4 regions of the Cobetia sp. AM6 genome follow, and region 4 is predicted to be linked to each of the others. Evidence: predicted binding sites of a transcription regulator. Region 4 holds the regulator's gene; each other region holds the start of a gene.
What was found. The regulator LexA, encoded in region 4, represses DNA repair genes until DNA is damaged. The targets are predictions, from matches to a motif close to TACTGTNTANNTANACAGTA.

Region 1 (7,534 bases), 690 kb from region 4:
GACATCGGCATCTTCGGCGGAATTCCCTCGCTTGCTGCAGGACGTCTTCCACGACATTCTGCCTTTTGACACGATACTGGTCAGCACCTACAAGCAAGGGTGCGCACCCATCCTGATCTACGACAATTATCCTCCTGAGCGTCGGCAGCAGGGGGTAGAACGTTATATTGGCGATGCCTATATATTGGATCCCTTCTATACCTCGACCCAGCAAAGCTGTCGTCCCGGCGTCTACCGCCTGAGTGAGCTGGCGCCTGATTGCTTCGAGGACAGTGAGTACTACAAGCATTATTACGGCGCGTTGGGACTCAAGGATGAAATTGGCATCTTCATACAACTGCCCGGCGACATCGTGATGGTGTTTTCGCTGGGATTACATGAGACCTCTCTGCCGCTGACTCGAAAATCACTGCTGGCGCTCAAGAACCTGCAACCGATCATCGAGCCCCTCGCGCGCGAGTATTGGAAGTGGCAGGGCGTCAGTTTCGTGGATCGCCTGGAGCATCATGAGCCGGTAGAGGCCGCCTTCGATAGCTTTGGTGATGGTCTTCTGACGCAGCGTGAGCAGGACATCGTCAAGTTGTTGCTGGCCGGACACTCCACCAAATCTGCCGCGCGTGAACTCGCTATCAGCGATGGCACCGTCAAGGTACATCGCAAGCATATCTATCAGCGTCTGGCCGTTTCGAGCCAGGCCCAGATGTTCCGCCTGTTTCTGGATCACGTCTCGCTCGTCTCTCGCCAGAGCGGGGCACTGAGCCAGGTCGGGCCTTGATCGGTGTCTTCGAACGCCGGATTATCGCTACTTGATGGCTGAATGACGGCTACTCAACGACGAAAGGCTGCCCATGGGCAGCCTTTCGTGTATTCGAGAGCTTGAGAGAGGCGTCATCAGCTCAGACTGAATGACGCCCCGAGCCTTCAGGCGTGGCCGACGTGCTCGCGCAGGTGCGTGCGGTAGGCCTGGGTGTAGGCTGCCAGGTCAGGATTCTTGATCACATCAGTGGCCAGGTAGGTCGGCAGGGCCGTCATGCCGAGGAATTCCATCGCCTTGTGCACCGGGAAGTAGACGCCATCGATGCCCTTGCCTTCGAAGAAGTTGCCTTCTTCATCAAAGGCTTCAAGTGGCGCATTCCAGGTCAGTGACAGCATGTACTGGCGACCCTGCATCAAGCCGCCAGTGCCGTAGCCCTGGGTCGGGCTGGTGCGGTGACGACCATCGCTGGCGTACAGCGAGCCGTGGCCCTCAGTCAGGATGTCATCGAGATACTTCTTCACGGTCCACGGCAGACCCATCCACCAACCTGGGGTCTGATAGATGATCAGGTCCGCCCACAGCTGCTTCTCGATTTCCGCCTTGGCCTCGAAGCCTTCCTCGATGACGGTTTCACGCACCTCATGACCCAGCTCGGCCAGCTCACCGCGCGCCAGTTCATGCAGCGTCGCGTTCAGCTCGCCATTGGAATGGGCAAAGGCCTTGCCGCCGTTGATCAGTAGAATCTTCATGCCGGGTACTCCACGACTGTTGGCTTTTCAGCAATGGCGCACAGCATGAGCGTTCGCAAGTCATTGATAAAGCGGCACTGGCGTAAAACACCTTTGCTGTAGGTGCAACAATCCGATCAGGTTGCGCGCGATATCTACGCATTCACTCCCTTCATGCCTTCTGCGGTATGAGCGCCGAGGAAAGGGGTTGTATTGCTGATGGTTGGGGCGGTCGAAATTGCGCTCAGAGCTTTTGGCCAAGCCCACTAACGCAACCGCTTCAATTCCTGCCAGTTGGTGGTGTAGCGGGCGCTGCGGTGGGCGCAGCGCAGTTGCCAGGCGGCGTCGGGGCGTGCGACGCCCAGGCGCACGGTGCCGCGGCCCATCTTCTGATTCATGGCGTCCAGTGTCGCCATCAGCTGCTGACTGCGTTCACGCCTGGCGATATCCGCTTCGTCGTCGAGCAACGAGAGTTGCTCGCGTGGCTGGTCGATGAGGTCGAGCAGCATCACGCCAGCCTTCATGAAGCGATAGCCGCGCAGGTAGATATGCTCCAGCGCCTGTTGCGCGGCGGCGAGTATCTCGCGGCTGTCATTGGTGGGGGCGGGCAGCTCGACGATGGTGCTAGGTGAGTATTGCGGCAGGTCGGGTCGGTGACGATTGCTCTTGAGGAAGACCAGCACGGCGCGTGTCAGGCTGCCTTGATGGCGCAGCTTCTCGGCGCCGCGTTGGGCATGCTGGCGGATGGCGTCCCTGAGTTCATTCAAGTCACCGGTCATGCGCCCGAAGGAGCGCGAGGTCATGATGCGTTGGCGAGCGTCATCGGCATCATTCATCTCGAAGCAGGGCGTGCCTTGCAGTTCGCGCGCGGTGCGTTCCAGTACCACGGAATACCGCTGGCCGATGGCGCGCGGGTCGGCGCAGCGCAGGTCCCAGGCAGTGTGCAGGCCTTGCAGTGCCAGGCGTTCGACCAGACGTCGGCCCACACCCCAGACATCGCCCAGTGGCGTATCGGCCAGCAGGCGCTGGGTGCCGACCTCATCGGGTTCCAGCACGCAGACACCGCCGAATTCCGGACGCTTCTTGGCAGCGCGATTGGCCAACTTGGCCAGCGTTCGAGTTGGTGCGACCCCGACACATACGGGAATGCCGGTGAACTTGCGGACATTGCGGTGCAGGGTGCGGCTCAATGTCAGCATCGAGTTGCGATCAAAGCCATCGAAACGCACGAACATCTCATCGATGGAGTAGGGCTCGACCCCGGCGGAATATTCCTCCAGCACCTCACGCACGCGCGCCGACATGTCGCCATACAGCTCGTAGTTGGAGGAGAGCAGGTGGATGCGCCCCTCACGGACGAGTGGCTGTAGCTGGAAGGCGGGGGTGCCCATCTCCACGCCCAGCGCCTTGAGTTCGTTGGAACGCGCGATCACGCAGCCGTCATTGTTGGACATCACGCCGACAGGGCGGCCCTCCAGACGCGGGTCGAACACTCGCTCGCAGCTGGCGTAGAAGTTGTTGCAGTCGACCAGTCCGATCATCGGCGTCTTCATACCGCGTATTCGTGGATGACGGAACGCACCACCCCCCAGACCTGGCATTCGAGGTCGAAGATCGCGACCGGCGGATACAGGGCATTGCCGGAGCTCAGATAGGGGCGCTGACCGATCAGCTCATAACGCTTGACCACCACCTCACCCTCGACCAGTGCCACCACGATATGCCCGGGACGGGCATCGATGGAGCGGTCTACCACCAGGGTGTCGCCCTCATAGATGCCGAAGCCTTCCATGCTGTCACCCGCCACCGTCATGAAGAAGGTCGCTGCCGGGCGCTTGATCAGCCGCTCGTTGAGGTCCAGCGTGCGCCCCGCGTAATCCTCGGCCGGCGAGGGGAAGCCGGAAATGCCAGCGCGCCCCGTGATGTGAGGGTGCGGCAGTGCACAGGGCTCCGGCGCTGGATGAGGGCGAGCCAGCGAGGCATGGGATGGTTGAGCGGCAGATACGGTCATGGGTGGGGTCTCCTTTCGATACTGTATTCATATACAGTATCGGCGCTGAGAAGCCCTCAGGCAACCGATAATCCCTGCGAGTGCTACACATTCACGAGACGCAGATCAGATGAGGTGCACCTGTGTTCAATGGTGGACGGCAGGTAAAGCTGCTAGCGGAAAAAATTTCCCGGTAGGCCTCGCGTTTGCGTTTGCCTGATATCCGCCTTACCTTCGTTATTCCTTATATAACAATATTAGAGGTGGAAAATGCGGCTTCCGATATTGGCGGTGGGTTTGGCATGCGGTATGTGCAGTGCCGGTGCGCAAGCGGCGGACTATCAGGATGTACAGGATGCCGTCGAGCAACAGCGAGCGCCTCTGCTGGAGACGCTGGAATCACTGGTCAACGTGGATTCGGGAACGGGCTACCGTGAAGGCTTGAATGACGTTGAGGCAATGCTGATCAAGCATCTCGAAGCGCTTGGCGCACAGGTGGAAACGCACCCTGCCAAGACCTATGGCGGCAATACGATTGTCGGTCGCCTGCAGGGAGATGGCAGTCGCAAGATAATGTTGATGATTCACTACGACACCGTCTTCGATGAAGGCGCCGCCACGGAGCGTGCCTTCCGTATCGAGGATGGGCGTGCCTATGGCCCGGGCGTGGGCGATGCCAAGGGTGGCGCAGCCGTTATTCTGCACAGTCTCGAGGCGCTGAAGTCGCTCGGGTTTGATGACTATGGCCAGGTGACGGTTGTCTTCAATCCTGATGAGGAGAAGGGCTCGCCGGGCTCGCATGACCTGATTCATGAGCTATCGGCAGATCAGGATGCCGTGCTGGTATTCGAGCCTACCTTCGCTGACCCGGGAGTCGATGCCGTCACCGTCGTCACCAAGGGCATCAACTATGCGTTTCTCGAGGTGAAGGGCCGTGCCTCCCATGCCGGTGGCGCACCAGAGGAAGGGCGCAACGCCATCATGGAGCTGTCTCATCAGCTGCTGCAGTTGAATGAGCTTGATGATGCGGACAAGGAGACGACGCTCAACTGGACGATCGTCGAGGGCGGCGTCAAGCGCAACGTGATTCCGGAGCATGCCAGGGCGGAAGGTGATATGCGCTACTTCGATAGCAGCGAGTATCAGCGTGTCCTGGAAGAAGCACAGGCCATCACGAAGAACCAGTTGATCGATGATACCGAAGTGGAGTTTCACCTAGAGAAGGGGCGTCCGCCGCTGCCTGACAATCCGCAGAGTCAGCAGCTGGCCGAGCAGGCCCAGAAGATCTATCAGGAGTTGGGGCAGACACTGCAAGCGGTCGAGATCGGTGGCGGCACCGATGCGGCCTACGCCTATCATGCAGATTCCGATAAACCGGCAGTGCTCGAATCCCTGGGTCTCGTCGGCGGCGGCTACCACAGCGATCAGGAGTTCGTGCTGGTCGATAGCGTCGTGCCACGCCTTTACCTGACGACGCGCATGATCATGCAGTTGTCCGAGGATCAGCCGCAGGAGTGAAACCGGGATTGCAGCGGTAAATGATATGCTGTCATGACAGCAAACCCGATAAAAAAGCCCGGCCTCCTGGAGGCCGGGCTTTTTTGGGTCTTTCCCAATGCTGTTCTGTCTATCAGCCCGCCGGGCTCAGGATGCGGATATCGCCATCGGCGATCCAGTCACCGGCGTTGTCGCGGAAGCGCTGCATGTGTTCGGTCTCACGGTGGGCCTGCAGCGCATCGTGGGATTCCCAGGCTTCCACCACGGTGATGGTGTCGGGGCGTGGGTCGTTGTCCTTGTCGGCGGCGCGTTCGGAGTCCAGGCACGGGTGGTAGGCGTGGCAGCCATCTTCCTCGCGCACGGTGGGCGCGACGGCGCAGAGTTCATTGAAGACATCCTGAACGTGGCCTTCCTTGGCGGTAACGGTGGCGATTACCCAGATCATCTTGGCTCCTTGTGACGGTGCTGACCGCCGATGTTGTCGGAATTCTCGTGATGAGATGTCCTGACTATGTGGAGCCGTTTCTGGCCACTGCAAGGGGCAGGGGCTGACTGCCGGCATGACCCTGCATGATGAGCACACGAAAGCGCCGGACAGCAGGGCTGTCCGGCGCAGTTGTTATCAGGCGCAGTTGTTATCAGATGATGATCCGCGGATCAGAAAGCGAAGGCGATGGATCAGGACGGGAAGGCGAACTGGGCGCCTTCACGCAGACCGGCGGAAGGCCAGCGCTGGGTGATGGTCTTGCGGCGAGTGTAGAAGCGCACCGCGTCCGGGCCGTAGGCGGACAGATCGCCGAACAGCGAGCGCTTCCAGCCCCCGAAGCTGTGATAGGCGACCGGTACCGGCAGCGGCACGTTGATGCCGACCATGCCGACCTGGATGTGATCACTGAAGTAGCGGGCGGCTTCGCCATCACGGGTGTAGATGCAGGTGCCATTGCCGTATTCGTGATCATTGATCAGCTGCATGGCGGCTTCCATCGAATCGGCGCGCACGACCAGCAGCACCGGGCCGAAGATCTCTTCCTGGTAGCAGGTCATCTCCGGGGTGACGCCATCGATCAGGGTGCCGCCGACGAAGAAGCCGTTCTCGCCGCCTTCGACCTGCGGATTGCGGCCATCGACCACCACCGTCGCGCCTTGCTGCTCGGCGCTGTCGATGTAGCCGACCACCTTGTCACGATGGGCCGCGGTGATCAGCGGGCCGAAATCATTGCCCTTGTCGCTGTAGATGCCGACCTTGAGGCCTTCCATCTGCTGCTTCATCTGCGCGATCAGCTTGTCGGCGGCGTCATCGCCCACGGCCACTGCGACGGACAGTGCCATGCAGCGCTCACCGGAGGAGCCGAAGGCGGCGCCATTCAGTGAGTTGGCCACGTATTCCATGTCGGCGTCCGGCATCACGATGGCGTGGTTCTTGGCGCCACCGAGGGCCTGGCAGCGCTTGCCGTTGGCCGCGGCGCGGCTGTAGATGTATTCAGCGATCGGGGTGGAGCCGACGAAGCTGACCGCCTGGATGCGCGGGTCGTCCAGCAGCGTATCGACGGCTTCCTTGTCGCCATTGACGACATTCATGACGCCGGCCGGCAGACCGGCCTCCATCAGCAGCTCGGCGATGAACAGCGTGGAAGTCGGGTCGCGCTCGGAGGGCTTGAGGACGAAGGTGTTGCCGCAGGCGATCGCCATCGGGTACATCCACAGCGGCACCATGGCCGGGAAGTTGAACGGCGTGATGCCGGCAACCACGCCCAGCGGCTGGAATTCGCTCCAGGAATCGATGCCCGGGCCGGTATTGCGGCTGTGCTCGCCCTTGAGCAGTTCCGGAGCACTGCAGGCATATTCGACATTCTCGATGCCGCGCTGCAATTCGCCCAGCGCATCGTGACAGATCTTGCCGTGCTCCTGACCGATCAGGCGGGCGATCTCGTCGGCATGTTCTTCCAGCAGCTGCTTGAAGCGGAACATCACCCGGGCGCGCTTGATCGGCGGCGTGTTGCGCCATTCCGGGAAGGCGGCCTCGGCGGCCGCGATGGCTTCCTCGACCGTCGCCTTGCTGGCCAGGCGCACCTGACCGCCGACTTCGCCGGTGGAGGGATTGAAGATGTCCTGGGTACGGCCTTCGCTGTGATCGATGTTGCCGTTGATGAGGTGTCCGAGCGTCTTCATTGGGTGGGCCCCCTGAGATGACTTGTGAAATGAATGGCGATGAATGAAGTGGTGTTGATCGTCAGTTCTGAATGTTGATGGTCAGTCTTGAACGTCGATGGTCAGCCTTGAGCGTCGACCGTCAGCCTTGAGCAATGGCCGTCAGTCCTGGGCGGCGAAGGCATCGCCGAGAGCATTGATCAGGCGGTCCAGCTCGTCGTGTTCGGTGATGAACGGCAGGCCCAGCTGGATGGTGTCGCCGCCGTAACGCACATAGAAACCGGCCTTCCAGCAGTGCATGGCAATCTCATACGGGCGCCGCGCCGGCTCGCCGGGATAGGCCTCGACCTGCAGGGCACCGGCCAGGCCGTAGTTGCGGATGTCGCTGATGTAGCGCGTGCCCTTGAGCTCGTG
Region 2 (7,534 bases), 240 kb from region 4:
TCTTCACGCTGCCACGACCGGTGCGGTAGAGCTTGGCGAGGTCGGTGCGCGGCGTGATGATCTCCGCCTCGGTGGGGAAGTCCGGTGCCGGCAGGTACTCCATCAGCTGATCGCTGTCGGAGTCCGGATGACGCAGCAGATGGCGCGTGGCGGCCACGACTTCATGCACGTTGTGCGGCGGGATGTCGGTCGCCATGCCCACCGCGATACCGGTGGTGCCGTTAAGCAGCACATTGGGCAGACGCGCCGGCAGCACCTTGGGCTCGTTCATGGTGCCATCGAAGTTGGGCACCCAGTCGACGGTGCCCTGGGAGAGCTCGGACAGCAGCACCTCGGAGTACTTCGACAGCCGCGATTCGGTGTAACGCATGGCCGCGAAGGACTTGGGGTCATCCTGGCTACCCCAGTTGCCCTGGCCATCCACCAGTGGATAGCGATAGCTGAACGGCTGCGCCATCAGCACCATCGCCTCGTAACAGGCGCTGTCGCCGTGGGGGTGGAACTTGCCCAGCACGTCGCCGACGGTACGCGCCGACTTCTTGTACTTGGCGTTGGCCGTCAGGGACAGTTCGCGCATGGCGTAGACGATGCGGCGCTGCACCGGCTTCATGCCATCGCCGACATGCGGCAAGGCGCGGTCGAGAATCACGTACATCGAGTAGTCGAGGTACGCCTTTTCGGTGTAGTCGCGCAGGGCCAGACGTTCGACGTCACCCTCCGCGACCTGGATATCCATGCTCATGGGCGCTTGACCTTGATTACGAGCGTAAAACCGGGGAGCGCCTGACTGTGGCGCTCCCGAAAGAATGCTGTCGCGCAGCTTGTCTGGCTTTCGAAGTTCAGCTGCTTTCGAAGTTCAGCTGCGCTCGAAGCTCAACCGATGATCAGACCTCGATATCGGCCATGTTGCCGTAGTCCTCGAGCCAGCTCTTGCGATCACTGGCGCGCTTCTTGGCCAGCAGCATGTCGAGCATCTCGTGGGTGCCGTCATCCGCACTGCGCGTCAGCTGCACCAGACGTCGGGTGTCCGGTGCCATGGTCGTTTCCCGCAGCTGCAGCGGATTCATCTCACCCAGACCCTTGAAGCGCTGCACATTGGGCGTGCCACGCTTGCTCTCGAGCTGCTTGAGGATGTGCGCCTTCTCGCTCTCGTCCAGGGCGTAATGTACTTCCTTGCCCAGGTCGATGCGGTACAGCGGCGGCATGGCGACGAAGACGCGCCCGGCATCCACCAGCGCCGGGAAGTGACGCACGAACAGCGCGCACAGCAGCGTGGCGATGTGCAGACCATCGGAGTCGGCATCCGCCAGGATGCAGACCTTGTGATAGCGCAGCTTGGTGAGGTCATCCGAGCCCGGATCCAGGCCGATGGCGACCGCGATGTCGTGGACTTCCTGGGAGGAGTAGATGTCATGCGACTCGACTTCCCAGGTATTGAGGATCTTGCCACGCAGCGGCAGGATCGCCTGGGTCTCGCGGTTGCGGCCCTGCTTGGCGCTGCCGCCGGCGGAGTCACCCTCGACCAGAAACAGCTCGCTGTCGGCAGGGTCGGAGCTTGAGCAGTCCGAGAGCTTGCCCGGCAGCGCAGGCCCGGAGGTGACCTTCTTGCGCGCGACCTTCTTGGCGCTCTTCAGACGGCGCTGGGCCGCCGAGATCACCAGTTCCGCCAGCGCTTCGGCCTGATCGACATGGTGGTTGAGCCACAGCGAGAAGGCGTCCTTGACCACGCCGGAGACGAAGGCGGCGACGCTGCGCGAGGACAGGCGCTCCTTGGTCTGGCCGGCGAACTGCGGATCGAGCATCTTCACCGACAGCACGAAGGCGGCGCGCTCCCACAGGTCATCCGCGCTCAGCTTGACGCCACGCGGCAGCAGGCTGCGGTAGTCGCAGAATTCCTTGAGTGCCTCGAGCAGACCGGAGCGCAAGCCATTGACGTGGGTGCCGCCCAGCGGCGTGGGGATCAGGTTGACGTAGGGTTCCTGCACCAGCTCGCCGCCTTCCGGCAGCCACTGGATCGCCCAGTCGACCCCGTGCTCCTCGTCCTCGAAATGGCCGACGAACGGCGATTCCGGCAGGCGCTCGAAGCCATCGGTGGCGCCGAGCAGGTAATCGCGCAGGCCATCCTCGTAATGCCAGGTCGTCTCGCTGCCATCGGTCTCGATGAGCACGACCTTGAGGCCCGGACACAGCACGGCCTTGGCACGCAGCAGGTGGCGCAGGCGCGGCATCGCCAGGCGCGGGCTGTCGAAGTAGCTCTCGTCCGGCCAGAAGCGCACCAGAGTGCCGGTATTGCGCTTGCCGACGGTGCCGATCTGGGTCAGCTCCTCGGCCTTCTCGCCATTCTCGAAGGCGATGCGCTGACGCAGGCCATCGCGGCACACTTCCACTTCCAGACGCGTCGACAGCGCATTGACCACCGAGACGCCCACGCCGTGCAGGCCGCCGGAGAAGCGATAGCTGTCCTGGGAGAACTTGCCCCCCGCGTGCAGCTTGGTGAGGATCAGCTCGATGCCGGTCACGCCATGCTCGGGGTGGATGTCGGTGGGCATGCCACGACCGTCATCGCCGACCTCGATACCGCCATTCTCGAGCAGGCGCACGCGGATTTCCTTCGCGTGCCCCGCCAGCGCCTCATCGACGGAGTTGTCGATGACTTCCTGCGCCAGATGGTTGGGCCGAGAAGTGTCGGTATACATGCCGGGCCGCTTGCGGACCGGTTCGAGGCCGGAGAGGACCTCAATGGAACTGGCGCTGTACTGACTCATCGCAGCCTTGTGTCCTTGGTGTTGACGTCCGCCATCCGACTCGCCATTTCACGTGCGCGAGACGGACAACGGATTCCTGAAAAATGAGAGACCGGCGCCTGGCGTTCAGCATCGAACGCCCTGCCAAGTCGTGCCAATCCATGTCGTGCCAAGAGGTGCCGTGCCCAGCCAAGTCGTGGTGTGTCGTAGCAGAAAGCACCACGCGCATGACCTGCTAGTCCGGCGCGACATGCATCGCCGCTGCGGTGGCGGGGGCCAGCCGGTGCCCGCCATGCGCCATGATCGCCGGCAGGTATTCCGCCAGCTGCGCAAAGCCGTGATCGCCACCCGGCGTGATGATCAAGCGACTTCCCTGATAGAGCCCTGCGGCATCATTGACATCCAATGTCTCATCGGCCGTCGCCAACAGCACCAGGGTGCGCTGCGCCGTGACCGGCTCCGCTTCCAATGCGAGCAGTCCGGGCCCGAACTCCTCGGTGACGGTGAACGTCACGCCGGTATAGGGATTGGCATGCACCGAACCGAGCCATTCGCTGACCAGTCGCGCGGGACGCACGGCCGGATTGATCAGCACACTGCGCGGCCCCTGACGCCAGACGCTCTGAGAAGGACCTGCCGGCCCCTCGAGGCGTGCGGCCTCACGCGCGACCAGCCAGGTGGCCAGAAAGCCGCCCATGGAGCTGCCGATCACCATGATGGCGTCATCACAGGCAGGGTCTGCGGGGTCCAGCGCCAGGCGCTCACACAACGTGAGATAGGCCGCGTTGACCGCCGCCTGACCCGCACCGGGCTCCGGGGGGATGTCCGGCATCACGCACGGCAGGCCGAACTGCTCTGCCGCGCGCTGCATCAAGCGTGCCTTGGGCGAACAACTGGCCGAATTGAAGCCGTGCAGATACAGCAGACCCTTGACGGGCGCGGCGGCGTGCATCGCTGCCGTATCTGACGGTAAGGGGGAATTGGCCATCAGCACTCCCGACAACACGTCAGACCGCGAAACCTCCCCTCCCACGCCTCAAGATGGCTGGGCATCTCTCGAGCGTTCATATGCTGGAAGCAGGGATTTCGACGGTCCGCGTCGTGCTGTCTAGTGTAAACGATTGATTCGCTTATAGGATAGCGAGAATACTGTATAAATCAACAGAGAACGACGACTGCCGCCGCCGCTCGTCTTGCATGGCATATCAGCATGCCCTCACTCACGCACTCTCACTCTCACTCACATCCGCCGAGGGCTCAGCGCGGGTCCTGATCCTGGGCTGCCCACACCGCTTCGATCAGCGCACGGCTGGAGGCGTCCAGCGTGTCGAAACCTTCGCCGGTGGTCATGGTCGCTTCGGTGGCGGTGGCGATCTGCTTGCCCAGCTCCACGCCCCACTGATCGAACGGGTTGATATCCCAGATGGTGGCCTGAACGAAGACCTTCTGCTCGTAGAGCGCAATCAACGCACCCAGCGTTTCCGGTGTCAGCGTCTCCAGCAGCAGCGTGGTCGACGGCTGATTGCCACGGTAGCGCTTGTGGTTCGGCTGCGCCTCATCACCGGGGATGGCGTCATCGCCCAGCATCAGCACACGTGACTGGGCGAAGCAGTTGGCCAGCGTCAGGCGGTGCTGTGCCTTGAGGTGGGCGCGCGTCTCGGCATCCTCGACATGGTCATAACGGCACATCGGCGCGATGAAGTCACACTCGACCGCCTGGGTGCCCTGGTGCAGCAGCTGATAGAAGGCGTGCTGAGCGTTCGGCCCCAGCTGGCCCCACAGCACCGGACAGGTCGAGTAGTCGATCATCTCGCCATCGTTGGTCACTGACTTGCCGTTGGATTCCATCTCCAGCTGCTCGAGGTAGCTTGCGAAGTATTCCAGGCGACCATCGTAGGGCAGGATGGAGTGGGCGCGGATATCGAGGAAGTTGTTGTTCCAGATCCCGGCCAGCGCCAGCAGCACCGGCAGGTTGTCTTCCAGCGGCGCGGTGCGGAAGTGCTCATCCAGCTCATGCGCCCCGGCCAGCAGGCGACGGAAGTTGTCCATGCCGACATTGAGCGCGATGGGCAGACCGATGGTGCCCCACAGCGAATAGCGGCCGCCGACCCAATCCCAGAACAGCAGCTGATGTTCCGGCGCGATGCCCCACTCGGTCATCTTTTCCGGCTTGGCGGAAGCGCCGATAAAGTGCTGACGATTGATCAGCGCTTCCAGGCGCCCTTCCGGGTCGAGGCGTGATTTCAGCCAGTCGCGCGCGGTGCGGGCATTGGACAGCGTGTCGATGGTCGAGAATGACTTGGAGGACAGGATGAACAGCGTGGTTTCCGGGCTGAAGGATTCCAGATAATCCGCCAGCTGGGAGCCATCCATGGTCGAGGCGAAGTGCACGCCGATCTCGTGGATGTCCTTGGGACGGCAATCGCTCAAGGCGCTGGAGACCATCAGCGGGCCCAGGTCCGAGCCACCGACACCGAGGTTGACCACGTCGGTGATCGGCTTGCCGGTGGCGCCGCGCCACTGGCCGCTGTGGAAGGTGTCGACCATCTCGGCCAGGTGCTCGAGGCTCTCGTGGATGGCCGGCACGATATCCTCGCCGTCCACCTCGAGGCTGGCGGAGCGCGGCAGACGCAGCGCGGCGTGCAGCGCCGGACGGTCTTCGGAGCGATTGACATGTTCACCGGCAAGTAGGCGCTTGATGCCCTGCTCGACGCCGGTTTCGCGCGCCAGATCCAGCAGCAGCTCCAGGGTCTCGCCCGTGAGGCGCTGCTTGGAGAGATCCAGACGCAGTCCCGCGGCTGAGCGCGTGAAGGTCGCCACTCGGTCACGCCCTTGCGCCGCATCCTCGGCGAACAGGTCCTTCAGATGCACATCGGCCATCTGCTCTTGATGATGGCGCGCGAGAGCCTGCCAGGCCTGGGTATTACGACGCGCAGAACGTGCCGCTGATTGAGTGGACATGGCCACCTCTCTCCTTGAAGTGTAATGACCGGCCCTGCACGGCCCGGCCTGAAATCGATTGATGGAGGCATCACCCGCCGGCCGTGACGGGTGCGTCACGGGCGCCGAATGCGTAGAATGGCGGGCCCGACGGGGCGCTCTGCCCGGCCGGTCCTCGGCCACAGGCATGTCGCCCTGGCCCACTGCCCGATGAAGCCTTGATCCATGAGTGATGCATCTTACCGTGACGCGATATTTACGACACCCCTTGACCGTGTCGCCAGCTTCTCCTTCGACGAGCAGGTCGTCAGCTGCTTTCCGGACATGCTGCGCCGCTCGGTGCCGGGTTACGGTCAGATCATCGCCATGCTGGGCCTGATGGCCCGCGCCCACCTGCGCCCCGGCGCGCGGGTCTATGATCTGGGCTGCTCACTGGGTGCTGCCAGCATGGCGCTGGCCCGCGAGATGGCCGCCGAGGATATCGAGATCGAGGCCGTCGATCTGTCCAGACCGATGGTCGAGCGCGCCAGCCGCGAACTCGCCGAGGCCTTCCCCGACCACCGCATCAACGTCACCGAAGCTGATATTCGCACTCTCGACTATCAGCCGGCCGGCATGATCGTGGTCAATCTGACGTTGCAGTTCCTGCCGCCGGAAGACCGCGACGCCGTGATCGACAAGCTGTTCGCGGCGCTGGAACCCGGCGGCGTGCTGATCCTCTCCGAGAAGATCATCAGCGATGATCCGGTCGAGAATGCCTGGCTGATCGAACGGTATCATGACTTCAAGCGCGCCAACGGCTACTCCGATCTGGAAATCTCCCAGAAACGTGAGGCCCTCGAGGACGTGATGAAGCCCGACAGCCTGAACACGCATCACGAGCGCCTGGCGCGCGCCGGCTTCCAGCGCAGCCACACCTGGCTGCAATACCTGAATTTCGCATCGATGGTCGCCTTCAAAGCCGCCGAATGACCGCTACGCCTGCACGGACCCGACCCAGCGCATGAGCATTTCCCCGTATGACCGCGACCTTTACCGCGCCTTCACCGAGCTTGCCTGTGAGCCAGGCGCCGTCGGCGACGGCTTCGCCCGCTGGCTGGGCGCCCTGCCCGAGCAACTGGCCAATGGCCTGGACCGCAAGCGTCACGCCGACCTCAAGGCCTGGCATGGCGCGCTGGAAAAGCTGCCCGCCCTGCCCGACGATCGCGATGTACAGCTGGATGCCGACCGGGTCGGCGCACGCTTTCCGACTGGCCTGACTAGCGGACAGCTGCGCCAGAGCGAGAACCTGCTGCGTGCGATGATGCCGTGGCGCAAGGGCCCCTATCAGCTCGACGAGATCCATATCGACACTGAATGGCACTCCGACTGGAAGTGGCAGCGTCTCGCGCCGCACCTGTCGGACCTCACCCATCGCCGCGTGCTGGATGTCGGCGGCGGCAATGGCTACCACGGCTGGCGCATGGTTGGTGCAGGCGCGGCCTTCACGCTGGTGATCGACCCTTCACCGCGCTTCTACTGCCAGTTCCATGCCGTGCGTCACTTCATCGGCGCGGATCACCCCCGGGGCCGCAACCTGCACTTCCTGCCGGTGGGCATCGAGGATGTGCCAGCGAAGATGGGCGCCTTCGATAGCGTATTCTCGATGGGCGTGCTCTATCATCGCCCCTCGCCGATGGACCACCTCTTCCAGCTGCGTGACACCCTGCGTCCCGGCGGCGAGCTGGTGCTGGAAACCCTGGTGGTGGAAGGTGACGTGACGACGGTGCTGATGCCCGGCGAGCGCTACGCCGCGATGCCCAATGTCTACTTCCTGCCCTCCTCGCAGGCGCTGGCCCACTGGTGCGAGC
Region 3 (7,534 bases), 990 kb from region 4:
AGAATGATGCTGTTCTCGGCGTGGTCGTCCACCTGGATGATGGCGTGGCCACTGGCGCTGGCGCTCAGCTCGACCTGCGAGGTGATGACACCGGCGCTTTCCAGCGGCTCAAGTGCCCAGCGATCACTGTTGCCAAGGCGGCCCCAGTGCGTGACGTCGCCTCCGGCGCGCGCAAGCGCGAGCGACTGGTTGGCACCCTTGCCACCCAGTACCTGACGGTAGGAGAGACTCGCCAGGGTTTCACCCGGTCGTACCAGGTGAGGTACCCGATAGACGTGATCGATATTGATAGAACCGTAGTTGTAAAGCATGCAGCCTCCTTGGGGTCGAGCATCCTAGCAAAGCCTTGGCCGCCTGTCCCCAGTCGTATCACCAAGGTCTGACCTTCAGGTCATGTTTAAGCGTTGAAGCTATTAGCCTCTTGGAACGCAAGAGAAAGTGCATACTTCCTGTCATCTCGCTGGATTCAGGATAGTCGCCCATGTCGGAGTCGAAGCAACCCGCCGTCACGATCAAGAAGTGGGTCTGGCGAGCGCTCTTCACCAGTACCATGATTCCGTTGCTGTTGGTCGAGACCGCCCTGGTGGCGGTGTATTTCGTATCCAATGACGAGATTCGTGATGCCAACCTCAATTACCTGCAATCCCAGTCGAGCAGCGAGCTCAATCTGGCGATGCTGCGGGAGGCCAAGTCACTCAGCCAGCAACTGGAGCATGTCCAGAACCTGTCGCGCGGGCTCGGTGCCCAGGCAGGCGAACTGGCCATGGGCGACGCCGGTACCGGGGTAGCGGCGCGCGAGGTTGCCCGTCACGCAAGCCTGCCCAGCGGTGTCTGGGCCAGTCAGCAGACGGCGGACAATCAGGGCAGCGGCTTCTATCCCGCCTTGCCAGGCCTCGAGCAGGACATCCCCATGGCGCTGCGCATGACGGCGGTCGACCCGATCATGCGCAGTGTCGTGTCCTCGCACTCGGCCGTGGTGCAGTCCTTCGTCACGATGGCCGACTGCTATGTCCGCCTCTTCCCCTATGTCGATCTGGCCTCGCTGGTGCCAGCCGACCACGACTGTCGTGATTTCTCCTTCTTCTATCTGGCCGCGCCAGAGGCAAATCCCTCCCGAAACACCATCTGGACCGACATCTACGAAGACCCGGCCGGCAATGGCTGGATGACGTCGGCCGTCAGTCCCTTCCATTCCGAGCAAGGCGAGTTTCTCGGCGTCGCCGGCGTCGACATGACCCTGGACGTGATCGTCAATCAGGTGCTGGCGATGGAGCTGCCTTGGCAAGGCTTCGCGATGCTGTTCGATGCCGAGGGGCGCTCACTCGCCGTCCCGCGGGCCGGTGAGCAGTTGTTGTCGCTGCTGCCGCTGGAGATTCCCGATGCCAATGACCTCCAGGAAGAGGATGTCATTCGGCCCGCCCAGCTGGAGCTGAAAGGTCATGACGTCTTCAAGAGACTCGCGCCCCGTATCCTGGAACAGCGGCGTGGCCTGGAGAGCGTCAATGTGGCAGGGGCACCCTACAAGGTGGCGTGGGAGCGCTTGCCGGGCCATGGCTGGATCATGTTGAGCATGGTCGAGGAGAGCGCCGTCTTCTTTCGTACCGCCGAGATCGGGCGCAACTTCCAGCTGGTCGGCATGGCGCTGGTCGGTGGCCTGATCCTGTTCTATTTCACCTTCTTCATTCTCATGAGCTGGCGCACGCACCACATCAGCCGTCGCCTTTCGGTGCCGCTGGCCGAGCTGCGTGAGCGTCTGCATCGCATCGGCATGGGCGCGGAAGTCGAGTCCGCGGGTGGCAGTGGCATCGTCGAGCTGGATGATGCCAACGCCACCGCCGAAGAGATGTACCAGCGGCTGCGCCAGACCCAGAAGGAATTGCAGTCCAGCGAGCGTCGCTTGCTGGATTCCCTCGAAGCCAGTGGCGATAGCCTGTGGGAAATGGACATTCCTGAGCGCATCGTCCAGATCCATCCCAATCTCTGGAAGATGCTCGGCGCTTCGGGCCACGAGCCGTTGGCGATGCGCGAAATGGACTTCGATCGCTTGATTCACCCGGAGGATCTTGAACAGGTACATGCGCTCAGACACAAGATCATCACCACCTATGGCGAAAGCTGTGAGTGCCAGTACCGGATGCGTGCGCCGCAGGAAGAGGACCTACAGCAGATCGAGGCGATGGGAATGAACGAGGCAGGCATGGCGGACGCCACAGGCAAGGCTGGCGACAAGCTTCTGCAACAGCGGGGCCTGAGCGCTGACGATGACGGTGAGCATGAGGACGGCGAGCGAGCGAGCGGCACCCGATGGGTATTGTTGAGCTCACGCGGTCGTGTGGTGTCGTGGGACGCTGAAGGCAACGCCCTCAAGGCGGCAGGCATGCATATCCGCATCCGCTGATGCCGGCCATTGACAAAAAAGCCCCCGACTCGGCGCATATGCCGGTTCGGGGGCTTTTTCGTGACGTGCCGATCACACCTGCCACTCGGTGTCAGTGGCTATCATCGCGAGGTTGAGGCCGCGAGGCTGTGGCCGTGTCAGGCGTGTTCGCTCAGGAATGTCTCGATATTGGCCAGACTGAGATCGAGCATGTTCTGGCGCGCCTCCTGACTGATCCAGGCATTGTGTGGCGTGACGATCAGGTTCAAGGGTGCACTCGCCGAATGATGCTGGCTTTCCAGGGCCGAGAGCAGCGAGTGGCCTTCACGTGGCGGCTCCTCCGGCAGGCTATCCACCGCCAGGCCGCCGAGTTGTCCGGTGGCCAGTGCCTCCAGCGCTGCGTCCTCGTCGATGATGCCCCCGCGGGCGCAATTGACCAGCAGTGCACCGGGCTTCATGGCGGCGAGCGCCTGCTCATCGATCAGATGCTGCGTCTCTGGGGTCAGCGGGCAGTGCAGGCTGATGGCGTCAGCCTGAGGCAGCAGGCTTTCCAGCGCGGGGCGTTCGGCGGTGGGGGCGGTGCCCGGACGAGCGGCAAAGGTCACGCGCATGCCGAACGCCTCGGCCAGCCTGCCCACCGCAGTGCCCAGCTCCCCCTTGCCGATGATGACCAGATGCTTGCCGGACAGCTGCACCACGGGGCGGCCCATCAGGCAGAAGGTCGCGCTGCGTTGCCACTTGCCCGCGGCGATGTCGGTCTGGTATTCCGGCAGGCGGCCTGCCAGTGCCAGCAGCAGCATCCAGGTGTGCTGCGCCACCGAATGAGTGCCATAGGCATTGACGTTCATGACCCGAATGCCGCGTGCTTCGGCGGCCGCCATGTCGATATTGTTGGTGCCGGTCGCCATCACCGCGATCAGCTTGAGGGTCGGCAGCTCATCCATGTGGTGCGCCTCGATGCGTACCTTGTTGACCAGCACGATGGAGGCACCGCTCAGTCGTGGCACCACTTCCTCGGGCGCGGTGGCGTCATGACAGACCAATCCTTCCAGACGGGCCTCGAGACGCGAGAAGTCCAGTCCGTCACCGACGGAGCCGGCATCTAGCATGACGGCCTGCGGGGCGCTGGTGGACGAGGCGGGCTCGCAGTGAGAGGAAGCGGGCGTGGAAGAATGAGAGGGAGACTGCGCAGTACGATCGTGATCGGACATAGGTGCCTCATGATGGCGTAGGAAGATAGACAGGAAGACAGAAAGGCTGGCCCGGAAATGACGAGTACGTAGCGTCTGGGCCGGTTTGTGCTTGGGTGTTGCCCCGCACGGGGCCGAGCACGCTATAATGTGCCCCTTTCGCTTTGACTTGAAAGCCGCTCAACTGGCCTTATTGTAGGCGTCTCTTGCTGGTGCTTGCGAAAGCTCTCATGTTGGGGCCGCAGGTGCGCTGAACGCAAGACGCGCCGCAAGGCATAACATTGTCATGGTTCACGGTGCTCAGACAGCCCCGTGACCAGTATTGTCAGGAAAGAAAACCATGCCGATCTATGAATACCACTGCAAGGCCTGTGGCCATCGGATGGACAAGTTGCAGAAGATCAGCGCTGCGCCACTGACGGAGTGCCCGGAATGCAAGACGGACCAGCTCGAGAAGCTGGTCTCCGCCGCCGGGTTCCGTCTGGCAGGCAGTGGCTGGTACGAGACGGATTTCAAGTCCGGCAGCAAGAAGAATCTGGCCGGTGGTAGCGACAGCACCGCCTGACACAGCTGGGATGGTGCGTCAGGCATCAGCGTGATGAGGGTCAAGGGCGCCCAGCGGGTACCCTTGACCCTCATCGCCAACGGCAGGCCCTCTGAGACAGATGCGCATCAGCGCGTCGATCATGAATTTGAGCAACAAGGAATCAACATGCGCAGCCACTATTGCGGCAAACTGAACGAGACCCTGATCGATCAGGATGTCACTCTGTGCGGGTGGGTGCACCGCCGTCGCGACCACGGTGGCGTCATCTTCCTCGACATGCGCGACCGTGATGGCATCGCCCAGATCGTCGTCGATCCGGACACCGTCGATGCCTTCGCCACTGCCGACAAGGCGCGCAGCGAGTTCGTGCTGCGTATCAAGGGCCGTATCCGTCTGCGCCCGGAAGGCACCCAGAACCCGAACATGCCGACAGGCATGATCGAAGTGCTGGCCAAGGACGTCGAAGTGCTCAACACCGCACAGACGCCGCCGTTCCAGCTCGACGACCACAACAAGGTCGGTGAGGAAGTTCGCCTCAAGTATCGTTATGTCGACCTGCGTCGTCCCGACATGATCGAGAAGCTGCGTCTGCGCTCGCGCATCACTCACAGCGTGCGCGCCCAGCTCGAAGCCCTGGGCTTCCTCGACATCGAAACCCCGATCCTGACACGTGCCACGCCGGAAGGCGCACGCGACTATCTGGTGCCGAGCCGCACCTACGCCGGCAGCTTCTTCGCACTGCCGCAGTCTCCGCAGCTGTTCAAGCAGCTGCTGATGGTCGCCGGTGTCGATCGTTACTACCAGATCGCCAAATGCTTCCGTGATGAAGACCTGCGTGCTGACCGTCAGCCGGAGTTCACCCAGATCGACCTCGAAGCCAGCTTCGTCGACGAGCAGGACATCATGGGCATGACCGAGACCATGATCCGTGGCCTCTACAAGGAAGTGCTCGATGTCGAGCTGGGCGACTTCCCGACCATGCCGTACTCCGAGGCCATCAGCCGCTTCGGTTCCGACAAGCCGGACCTGCGTATCCCGCTGGAACTGGTCGATGTCGATGACCTGATGAGCGGCGTGGACTTCAAGGTCTTCTCCGGTCCGGCCAAGGACGACAAGGGCCGTGTCGCCGCACTGCGTGTCCCGGGCGGTGCCAGCCTGTCACGCAAGGAAATCGACGCCTACACCAAGTTCGTCGGCATCTACGGTGCCAAGGGCCTGGCGTGGATCAAGGTCAACGAACGTGCCAAGGGCATCGAGGGTCTGCAGTCGCCGATCGTCAAGTTCATGGAAGACGTCGTGGATGAAGTGCTGGACCGCTGTGGCGCCGTCGATGGCGACATCGTGTTCTTCGGCGCTGACAAGGCCAACATCGTGGCCGAGGCCATCGGTGCGCTGCGCGTCAAGCTGGGTGAAGACCTCAACCTCTACACCCGCGAGTGGGCACCGCTGTGGGTCGTCGACTTCCCGATGTTCGAAGCCGATGCCAACGGCCGCCTGAGCGCGCTGCACCACCCGTTCACCGCGCCGTCCTGCACGCCGGAAGAGCTCAAGGCCAACCCGGAAGCGGCACTGTCTCGCGCCTACGACATGGTCATCAACGGCACCGAGCTGGGTGGCGGCTCCATCCGTATCCACGATCAGGCCATGCAGCGTACCGTGTTCGAAGTGCTGGGCATCGGTGAAGAAGAAGCGGAAGAGAAGTTCGGCTTCCTGCTCGACGCCCTGAAGTTCGGCGCGCCGCCCCATGGTGGTCTGGCCTTCGGTCTCGACCGTCTGGTGATGCTGATGACCGGCGCCAAGACCATTCGTGAAGTGATTGCCTTCCCGAAAACCCAGAGCGCCGGCTGCATGATGACCGACGCCCCGGGCGTGGTCAGCGGTGAGCAGCTCAAGGAGCTGAACATCCGTCTGCGTCAGAAGGTCAAGGTCGAGGACGAAAGCGGTCAGGCCTGATTCAGCGGCGCATGACCGAGAGAGTGACTGGTGGGGCCGTCTGGACTGATTCGATCAGACAAGGGCGGTCCCGCAGTGGCAGGTTTGTTCCTTTGGCCTGGTAGGCGAGGGGGCGAGCAAGCCCGACAAGGCGGTGCGAGACTGTTTGCTGGCGTTCACGTCAGGCAATGACAGTGTCGCACCGCCTTTTTTGTGGCATGGTGGCTGGTTATATACACAGTAAGAGCGATGGCGCGATGACGACAGCGAAGATGGAAGGTGTGAGAGACGAGGCGGCAGCATGATCATTCTTGGCATCGACCCGGGCTCACGTCTGACCGGGTATGGGGTATTGGATGTCTCTGCGGCCCAGCCTCGCTATGTGGACAGTGGCTGCATTCGCATGTCACAGGTCAGCCTGGATCAGCGCCTAGCGCAGATCTATGCCGGTATCAGCGAGGTGATCGCCCTGCATCGCCCCGCGGAATTCGCCATCGAGCAGGTCTTCATGTCCAAGAACGCCGATTCGGCGCTCAAGCTGGGCCAGGCGCGCGGGGCTGCCATCGTGTGTGCGGCCAATCACGGCTTGCCGGTGTTCGAATATGGGCCGCGGCAGATCAAGCAGGCCGTGACCGGTACCGGTGCCGCCGAGAAGTCACAGGTGCAGCATATGGTCACGCATACGCTCAAGCTCTCCGCCACGCCGCAGGCCGATGCCGCCGATGCGCTGGCCATTGCCCTGACGCATTGTTTCGCGCGTCGACGCCTGACGCCCGGCAATGATCAGCTGGAAGCCTTGGGGCTGGGGAATACCAGTCGACGCAAGGGAACCCGCGTGCGTCGTAGCAGCAGCTGGCGAGACTTCGAGCCCGACGCCTGACATGCCGTTGAGCGACAAATGCGGTATCGTGCTCAATTAATAGCGATTTTTCAGTCACTTGTAGAGTGTCTGCCGAGCCTGGCAGCAGTCGATTGCGTGATGCGCCAAGCCGCGTGGCATCAGGCTTCGTGCCATCACCCAAGATATGACTGTCAGAAAGATGCGACAAATTCGTCGTGACACTGGGACATGCCGCCTACGCTTCATCTTTGGTAGGCTTGCCCGCATTGTAACAATCCGTGCAGAGAATCGGGTCTGTGAGCAGCACGATCCCACCGAACACGTTCTCTGCCGAGCAAGGACAGCCGCAACATGATTGGACGCCTGACCGGGACATTGCTGGAAAAACAACCGCCGCAGCTGGTGCTTGACGTACAGGGTGTCGGTTATGAACTGGAAGCTTCGATGAACACCCTGTTGGGCTTGCCGGCCGTGGGCGAGCATTGCCAGCTTTACACCCACCTGGTGGTGCGCGAAGACGCGCAGTTGCTGTATGGCTTCGGCAAGGAGCCCGAGCGTCGTCTGTTCCGTGAATTGATCAAGATCTCCGGTGTCGGCCCGCGTCTGGCGCTGGCGATTCTGTCGGGAATGGAGCAGTCCGATTTCAT
Region 4 (7,534 bases):
CCTCAGCGAGTCCTTCAAGGACCTGATGGACTTCGGCTTCACGGCGCGCATGGAAGACTATCTCGATGAGGTGGCCAACGGCGGGCGCAACTGGCGTGAGCTGCTGGACACCTTCTACGCCGAGTTCAAGGCCGAGCTGGACCACGCCCAGTCCGAAGAGGGCATGCGTCCCAACCAGCCGGTGCCGACGGACATCGCCTGCCCGACCTGTGGGCGTGAGATGCAGATTCGTACCGCCTCGACCGGGGTCTTCCTGGGCTGTTCCGGCTACAACCTGCCGCCCAAGGAGCGCTGCAAGACCACCATCGATCTGCTGCCGGGCGATGAAGCCGTGGCGGCCGATGCCGGTGAAGATGCCGAGACGGATGCGCTGCGCGCCAAGCGTCGCTGCCCGATCTGCGCCACCGCGATGGACAGCTACCTGATCGATGAGCAGCGCAAGCTGCATGTCTGCGGCAATAGCCCGGACTGTGTCGGTCACGAGGTCGAGGAAGGTCAGTTCCGCATCAAGGGCTACGATGGCCCGGTGATCGAGTGCGACAAGTGCGGTTCCGACATGCAGCTCAAGACCGGGCGTTTCGGCAAGTACTTCGGCTGCACCAACGAGAATTGCAAGAATACCCGCAAGCTGCTCAAGTCCGGTGAGGTGGCGCCGCCGAAGATGGACCCGATTCCGATGCCGGAACTTGCCTGCGTCAAGGTCGAGGACCACTACGTGCTGCGCGATGGCGCCAGTGGCCTGTTCCTGGCGGCCAGTCAGTTCCCCAAGAATCGCGAGACGCGTCCGCCGCTGGTCAAGGAGCTCAAGGCGCATGCCGACGAGCTGCCGGAGAAGTATCACTTCATTCTCGAAGCCCCGGATCAGGACCCGGACGGACGTCCGGCGCAGATTCGCTTCTCGCGCAAGGTCAAGGCTCAGTACGTCATGACCGATGAGGAAGGCAAGGCGACCGGTTGGAAGGCGACCTACGACAACGGCCGCTGGGTCGTCGAGGACAAGCGCAAGGGAGCCAAGAGCTGATGAGCCAGCGTGCCCGTACCAATCAGCTGCTGTATCAGGCCGAGTTGCTGCTGGCCCAGTCAGCAGCCTCTGGCGACGATGAGCATGCCGTGGCGCGTCGCATGGCCGGTGAAGAGGGCGCGCTCGCCCTGCTGGAGCTGGCGCTGGCGTCATTGCTGGAAGAGTGTGCCGTGACGGCGCGCTGGCCAGAGGGTAGCTGGCGCGAGCGCCTGGCGTCGCCGCCGACGCCCATCGCCGAGGTCGAGCAGCTGCGCAGCCTGCTGGAGCATTCCGACAGCTGGTTGTCTGAGCTGGTCGCGGATGTGACCCGCCTGCATGAAGAGGGCGGCGTCGCTCGCCGCGAGGAATCGCGTTCGCGTGGTGATGGTCTGATCATCGCGGCAGCCTCGAGCGCCTCGCTGGCCGAGCGTCTCAGTGCCGCCATCACGGCATTCAAGGCGCTGCTGCCGCAGCTGCGCGAGTCGAGTGTCGAGTGGTAGGTCAAGGCGTTGATCTGGTGCTGCACGCTGGTGATGACTGGCGCATGGCAATCGGGTGACGTTTCGCCTTCACGGGTGCTAGACTGATCGCATTGTGGCAAGCCCTGCATTCTCCGGTACGACCATGGCTCTGGCTGTGGTCGTACTTTTTTCTGCGTCGCTGATGGCAACGCGGTGCCGGGCTTGCCAGCCGTCGCGCTGACGATTACAACGACGCCGGTATCTCGCGAGATGCCGTGCAGGAGGAATGACGTGTCCGATCCCGCCGTACTTGAAATTGTGCAAATGGAAGATGGTGAAGTGATTCTGCGCGCCGCGGAAAGCGAAGGTGAGCCGCTGCTCAGCATTCGCATTTCGGACGAGGCCGCCGATCTGCTGCGTGACAATCGTTTCGAGGTCGCGCGTGAGATGATCGACCACGCCATCACCCGGACTCGCCTCTGGGATGGCGAAGAAGACGAGGACGAGCAGTCAGAAGGCATCGTGCACTGATTCATCGCTCGCGCTTCGCGCACAAAAAAACCCGCCTCGAGGCGGGTTTTTTTGTGCAATGCGTGCGGCTTTTCTGTTGCTCAGAGCTCTGCGAGAAAGGTGCTGCTGGGCATAGCTCGTTGCTCAAAGCGCTGCTGGTCAAGGCCTCAGTGCAGGCCGCCATCGCGGATGACGCCCACCCCGAGACCTTCGATCTCCAGGCTGTCCGTGCGCAGGTCGACCTTGATCGGCGAGAAGTCCTCGTTCTCGGCTTCCAGCCACACGTAGTGCCCGTCACGGCGGAAGCGCTTGACGGTGACCTCATCCCCCAGACGTGCCACTACGATCTGTCCGTCACGCACGCTGCTGGTGCGGTGCACGGCCAGCAGGTCGCCTTCCAGAATTCCCACGTCCTTCATCGACACGCCGCGCACGCGCAACAGGTAGTCGGCAGCCGGCGAGAAGTAGTCGCTCGGCAGCGGGCAGTGACGGTCGATATGCTCGCTGGCAAGAATCGGACTGCCGGCGGCCACTTCCCCGATCACCGGCAGGCCATCGTTGGCGCTGTCGTCGACGTCAGCCAGCGACGGCACGCGAATGCCGCGAGAGGTGCCCGGCACCATCTCGATGGCGCCCTTGCGCTTGAGGGCACGCAGATGCTCCTCAGCAGCATTCGGTGAGCGGAAGCCCAGCGCCTGGGCGATTTCGGCCCGCGTCGGCGGGTAGCCAGAGGACTTGATGGTCTTGATGATGAAGTCGAAGACATCCTGCTGGCGCGGAGTAAGCGGCTGGGTCATGGCATTGCCTTTGGCCTGGGCGGCATCTTGAGCTGACGGCACGGGGTGTGCATCCATACAACTGTCATTGTATCCAGTCATGGCGGTCATGCAAGGCATCGTGGCTTGCGTGGTGGCCTCAAAGGGCAGGTAGTCGCCGAGATATCGCTGTCTGGCGACTTTTCGTGCCGATATCCGAGGCATTCTTTCTTGATGGGAATGTCTGGAAGTGAATGCCTGGAGGTGAATGTCTGGTGGTGAATGTCTGGAAGTGAACCCGGCCTGGCGCTGGCGGGGTGGTCAGTCACCCAGCTAGGCGAGCCCTTGAATCGGCACGGTCAGCGTTGAGGGAATATCAGGCTTGGCTAAACCTCTGGCGTTTGAAACGCGAGAGAATTGTCAGTCATGGCATGGCGCGCTAGAATCAAAGTGTTTCAAACGAATGTTCGTCGATGGCGGTGCTCACGGGTGCCGTGATCGAACGTGCCTTGCGGTGAACATGCACCACCTCATGAGAGAGTCGCCGCGCGGGGCTTGCGCCGTGACCTACGACTCCAGTTCTTTTCTACCTGACAAGGGTTCCGCCCATGGCCCAGACCGATACCGTTACCCGCATCCTCGATACTGCCGAGGTGCTGTTCGCCGAGCGCGGCTTCGCCGAGACCTCACTGCGTAACATCACCAGCAAGGCCAAGGTCAATCTGGCGGCGGTGAACTACCACTTCGGCTCCAAGAAATCGCTGATCCAGGCGGTCTTCGCACGCTATCTCGACCCGTTCAGTGAGCGCTTCCACGCGGCACTCGACAGCGTCGAGCAGCAATACGCCGGGCGTCAGGTGCCGCTGGAGGTCCTGCTGGAGGTGATGGCGCGTACCGTGCTGGAGGTGCCGGCCGAGCGCAACAGCCTGCGTACCTTCATGCGCCTGCTCGGGCTGGCCTATACCCAGGGGCAGGGCCACATGCGACGCTATATCCGCGAGCATTACGGCACGGTCTTCAGCCGCTTCGCCGAGCTTTTGAAGCTGGCGACGCCTGATCTGCCGGACAACGAGCGCTTCTGGCGCCTGCACTTCATGCTCGGCAGCGTGATTTTCACCTTCTCGGGCCTGGATGCGCTGCGCGATATCGAGGAAGCCGAGTACGGCCATCACACCACGGTGCGTGAGCTGATCCAGCACATGCGTCCGGTGGTGGTCGCGGCGATGGCAGCGCCGTTGCCGGCCTCGCTCGGAGATGGTGAGGCGGTCACCCAGGCGGCCAGCTGATGGCCTGCTGGGTAGCGGTGGACCTCTCGCGCCAAAGCCTTGAGATACGCAATGACGCGCCGAGTGGCAGTCGTGATGCGCCGCCCCCCGCGGCTGACCCTGAGGCGCTGGTGCACGCCTGCGCGATCTCCAGCGGCCTCAACGGTATTGGCGAGCTCGACGGCAGCGGTTGCACGCCAACCGGCTGGCATGTGATTCGAGCCGCCATCGGGGCGGGCAATCCGCGTGGCGCCGTCTATCGCGGACGGCGCTTCACGGGCGAGGTGTTCACGCCCGAGCTTGCCGCGGAGCATCCTGAGCGTGACTGGATCCTGACGCGCATTCTGTGGCTCAGCGGCCGCGAGCCCGGCGTCAATCGTGGTCGCAATGCCCGCAGCGAGCGGGTCGATAGTCTGCGCCGCTACATCTATTTTCATGGCACGCCCAGCACGGAGCCCATGGGGGTAGCGGCGTCCCACGGCTGCATTCGCTTGCGTGATGACGACCTGCTGCGACTCTTTGCCGAGGCTGTGCCCGGCACCCCGGTACTGCTGCATGCCTGAAGGCGCTGGTGCCCGAGTCTGATACCCTCCATGAGCTGTCACCGGAATCTGCGTGACAGCCCCTTGCCGGGGCGCAGCTGGCCGCGACTGTTCGATAGGGGTTCAGTCGGCTAGAATTGCGCCTTTCCTCGCGCTGGCAGCCTGATTCATCACGTTTCTTCCAGGCTGCCGAGCCCCGTAAAAGACATGAAGTCCTGGCGGTCGTGGCTCCTCTCTTCACGGGACATCACTGCCGCAGGCCATGGACAGGAAGGATGACATGACACAGCCACTGGGCTCCGTAATGGTCGATGTTGCGGGGCTGACCCTCGCCCGCGACGAACGTGAACTGCTGGCACGCCCTGCCGTCGGGGGCGTCATCCTGTTTGCGCGCAACTGCGCTTCTCCCGAGCAGGTGTTGGAACTGAGCCGCGAGATTCGCAGCGTCAATCCCCACCTGCTGATCGCCATCGATCAGGAAGGCGGGCGCGTCCAGCGTCTGCGCGAGGGCGTGACACGCCTGCCATCGATGCGCAGCCTGGCGCAGTGCTGTCTCGGGCGTGACTGTGATGGCTGCGGCGAAGACGCCCAGGCCGCAGGCCTGGGTCTGGCACGCGATGCCGGCTGGCTGCTGGGCATGGAAATGGCAGCCATCGGCTGTGATATCACCTTTGCGCCGGTACTGGATATCGATGTGGCGGGCTCGACCATCATTGGCGATCGCAGCTTCGGCGCCACGCCGGAAGACGTCATCGCGGTGGGCGGCGCCTTCATCGACGGGCTGCAGGAGGCGGGCATGTCCGCCGTCGGCAAGCACTACCCGGGGCATGGTGGCATCTCGGCAGATACCCATCTGGAGCGCGTGGTCGACCCGCGGCCGTTCCGCGAGCTGCGCGAACATGACCTCAAGCCCTTCGCGGCCCTCGCCGAGCGCCTGGGTGGCGTGATGCCGGCGCATGTGATCTATCCGGATTTCGATGCACGTCCCGCGGGCTTCTCACCCAGCTGGTTGGGCCTGCTGCGCGAAGAGTTCGGCTTCAAGGGCGCCATCTTCTCCGATGATCTCGGCATGGCGGCGGCCGTCGCGGAAGGTGGCCCGGCAGAGCGTGCACGCCTGGCGCTGGACGCCGGCTGCGACATGGCGCTGGTCTGCAATGACCCGGCCGCCGCGCGCGAAGTGCTCGACAGCCTCGATGACGATGAGCAGCGCCACCGTGGCAAGCGCCAGGCGCGTCTGCGCTATGCGCGAGCTCGCCCGACGCTGGATGGTCTGGTGGGGCTGGCACGCTGGCGGCGCACCCACGCGCGGCTCGAATCGATGGCGGCCAGTCAGGCATCACAGCAGGCTGCCATGCCCTCGGGCACGCTAGGCGCCGCTGACGCGTCTGACGCACGGTCGGTCTCTGAGTCCGGTAGCGCGCAATAATCAGGCACGCGGTGCCTTTTTCGAGTCGAAGACTGGCAAGGAATTCCCATGGCTGAGCAATCCGCCACCGAGGCTGCTGCCGACAAGCTGGCAGCGCCTGCCGAAGAGATGATCAATCAATGGGTCGAGCCGCTGCGCCAATGGGTCGAGCAGACCTTTGGTCTGCCGCTGTGGGGCATCAATCTCGCTCTGCTACTGCTGGCGGTGCTGTTGCTGCACCTCATCGAGCGGGTGGTGCTCAGCCGCCTGGCGACGCATGCCGAGAAGAGCCGCAACCTGTGGGATGACGCCCTGGTGCATGGCCTGCGTCATCCCTTGTCATTCTGGCTCTACAGCATGGGGGTGTTGCTGGCGCTCGGCATCATCGCCGGCCAGTTCAGCCTCGGCGGGGCCGAGAAGTACCTGGGCACGGCGCGCCAGATCGTGACCCTGCTGGCGCTGGCCTGGGCGTTGATTCGCATGGTCAAGCGCTTCGAGGCGCTGCGCACCATGCCGCCGCCCGGCACCAACGTCAACGCGATGGATGCCACCACGGCCTCGGCGATCAGCAAGCTGCTGCGGGCGGTCGTGGTCGTGCTGGTGGGGCTGGCCATCCTGCAGAATCTCGGCGTCTCGTTGTCCGGGGTGCTGGCCTTCGGGGGTGTCGGCGGTATCGCGGTCGGCTTTGCGGCGCGGGATCTGCTGGCCAACTTCTTCGGCGCCCTGATGATCCATCTCGACCGGCCCTTCAAGGTCGGCGACTGGATCCGCTCACCGGACCGCGAGATCGAGGGCACCGTCGAGGATATCGGTTGGCGCCTGACGCGCATCCGCACCTTCGACATGCGGCCCCTCTACGTGCCGAACGCCATCTTCACCAGCATCTCGGTGGAGAATCCGTCGCGCATGTACAATCGCCGCATCTTCGAGACCGTGGGGCTGCGCTATGAGGATGCCGCCCAGGTCGGCCCCATCGTTGCCGCGGTACGCGAGATGCTGGAAGGCCATGACGAGATCGACCAGACGCGCACCCAGATCGTGAACTTCACCACCTATGGTGAGCATTCGCTGAACTTCTTCGTCTATGTCTTCACGCGCACCACCGACTGGGTGAAGTACCACGCGATCAAGCAGGATGTCCTGCTCAAGGTGCACGACATCATCCGTGAGCATGATGCCCAGGTGGCGCTGCCGGGCCAGCGTCTGCATTTTGCCGATGTACTGTCCTTCGAAGGACGCCACCATGAACACGACGCCGAGGCTGAGAATGCCGCGGCGTCATCAGACACGCAGACGCGCGGGTCCCGCCGCCGTTCTGATTCAACCGCCGCTGCTACATCCTCCTCTGCGCCCGTCCGGCGTGGAGATGAGGCCAGTGACACCCAGGAAACTCCCGATGCTGACTCCGACGCCTGAGACCCTCACCGCCCTGCATGACGAAATGCGTGAGGTGATGGACAATGCCGATTGCCTGATCCCGCAAGCTGACCTTGAAGTGGCACTCGACCGCATGGCCGTTGAGCTGACGGAACGCCTCGGCGATCGCATGCCGATCTTCTATTGCGTGATGAACGGCGGCCTGATCACCGCCGGCCA

Region 1: a site for LexA is predicted at 3,516-3,535, ahead of CLAM6_RS07280 (LexA family protein). Genes of this name have one in related genera too.
Region 2: a site for LexA is predicted at 3,892-3,911, ahead of CLAM6_RS05365 (YqiA/YcfP family alpha/beta fold hydrolase). Genes of this name have one in related genera too.
Region 3: a site for LexA is predicted at 6,270-6,289, ahead of ruvC (crossover junction endodeoxyribonuclease RuvC). Genes of this name have one in related genera too.

Annotation. Positions count from the first base shown of each region.
Region 1 covers NZ_AP021868.1:1,702,313-1,709,846, forward strand. Annotated here, with positions in the region: gene CLAM6_RS07265 (response regulator transcription factor) at 1-775, shown strand, start outside; gene CLAM6_RS07270 (NAD(P)H-dependent oxidoreductase) at 922-1,506, opposite strand; gene CLAM6_RS07275 (Y-family DNA polymerase) at 1,752-3,026, opposite strand; gene CLAM6_RS07280 (LexA family protein) at 3,035-3,496, opposite strand; gene CLAM6_RS07285 (glutamate carboxypeptidase) at 3,785-4,993, shown strand; gene CLAM6_RS07290 (putative quinol monooxygenase) at 5,106-5,417, opposite strand; gene CLAM6_RS07295 (CoA-acylating methylmalonate-semialdehyde dehydrogenase) at 5,651-7,141, opposite strand; gene CLAM6_RS07300 (aspartate aminotransferase family protein) at 7,283-7,534, opposite strand, start outside.
Region 2 covers NZ_AP021868.1:1,255,202-1,262,735, reverse strand. Annotated here, with positions in the region: gene parC (DNA topoisomerase IV subunit A) at 1-742, opposite strand, end outside; gene parE (DNA topoisomerase IV subunit B) at 885-2,765, opposite strand; gene CLAM6_RS05365 (YqiA/YcfP family alpha/beta fold hydrolase) at 2,980-3,732, opposite strand; gene pgi (glucose-6-phosphate isomerase) at 4,002-5,705, opposite strand; gene cmoA (carboxy-S-adenosyl-L-methionine synthase CmoA) at 5,910-6,656, shown strand; gene cmoB (tRNA 5-methoxyuridine(34)/uridine 5-oxyacetic acid(34) synthase CmoB) at 6,688-7,534, shown strand, end outside.
Region 3 covers NZ_AP021868.1:2,002,760-2,010,293, forward strand. Annotated here, with positions in the region: gene CLAM6_RS08540 (ribokinase) at 1-311, opposite strand, end outside; gene CLAM6_RS08545 (PDC sensor domain-containing protein) at 482-2,398, shown strand; gene CLAM6_RS08550 (D-2-hydroxyacid dehydrogenase) at 2,536-3,588, opposite strand; gene CLAM6_RS08555 (FmdB family zinc ribbon protein) at 3,908-4,132, shown strand; gene aspS (aspartate--tRNA ligase) at 4,280-6,067, shown strand; gene ruvC (crossover junction endodeoxyribonuclease RuvC) at 6,348-6,926, shown strand; gene ruvA (Holliday junction branch migration protein RuvA) at 7,239-7,534, shown strand, end outside.
Region 4 covers NZ_AP021868.1:1,016,108-1,023,641, forward strand. Annotated here, with positions in the region: gene topA (type I DNA topoisomerase) at 1-1,021, shown strand, start outside; gene CLAM6_RS04355 (DUF6586 family protein) at 1,021-1,500, shown strand; gene CLAM6_RS04360 (hypothetical protein) at 1,753-1,992, shown strand; gene lexA (transcriptional repressor LexA) at 2,139-2,768, opposite strand; gene CLAM6_RS04370 (TetR/AcrR family transcriptional regulator) at 3,335-4,012, shown strand; gene CLAM6_RS04375 (L,D-transpeptidase) at 4,012-4,554, shown strand; gene nagZ (beta-N-acetylhexosaminidase) at 4,814-5,959, shown strand; gene CLAM6_RS04385 (mechanosensitive ion channel family protein) at 6,008-7,354, shown strand; gene CLAM6_RS04390 (hypoxanthine-guanine phosphoribosyltransferase) at 7,335-7,534, shown strand, end outside.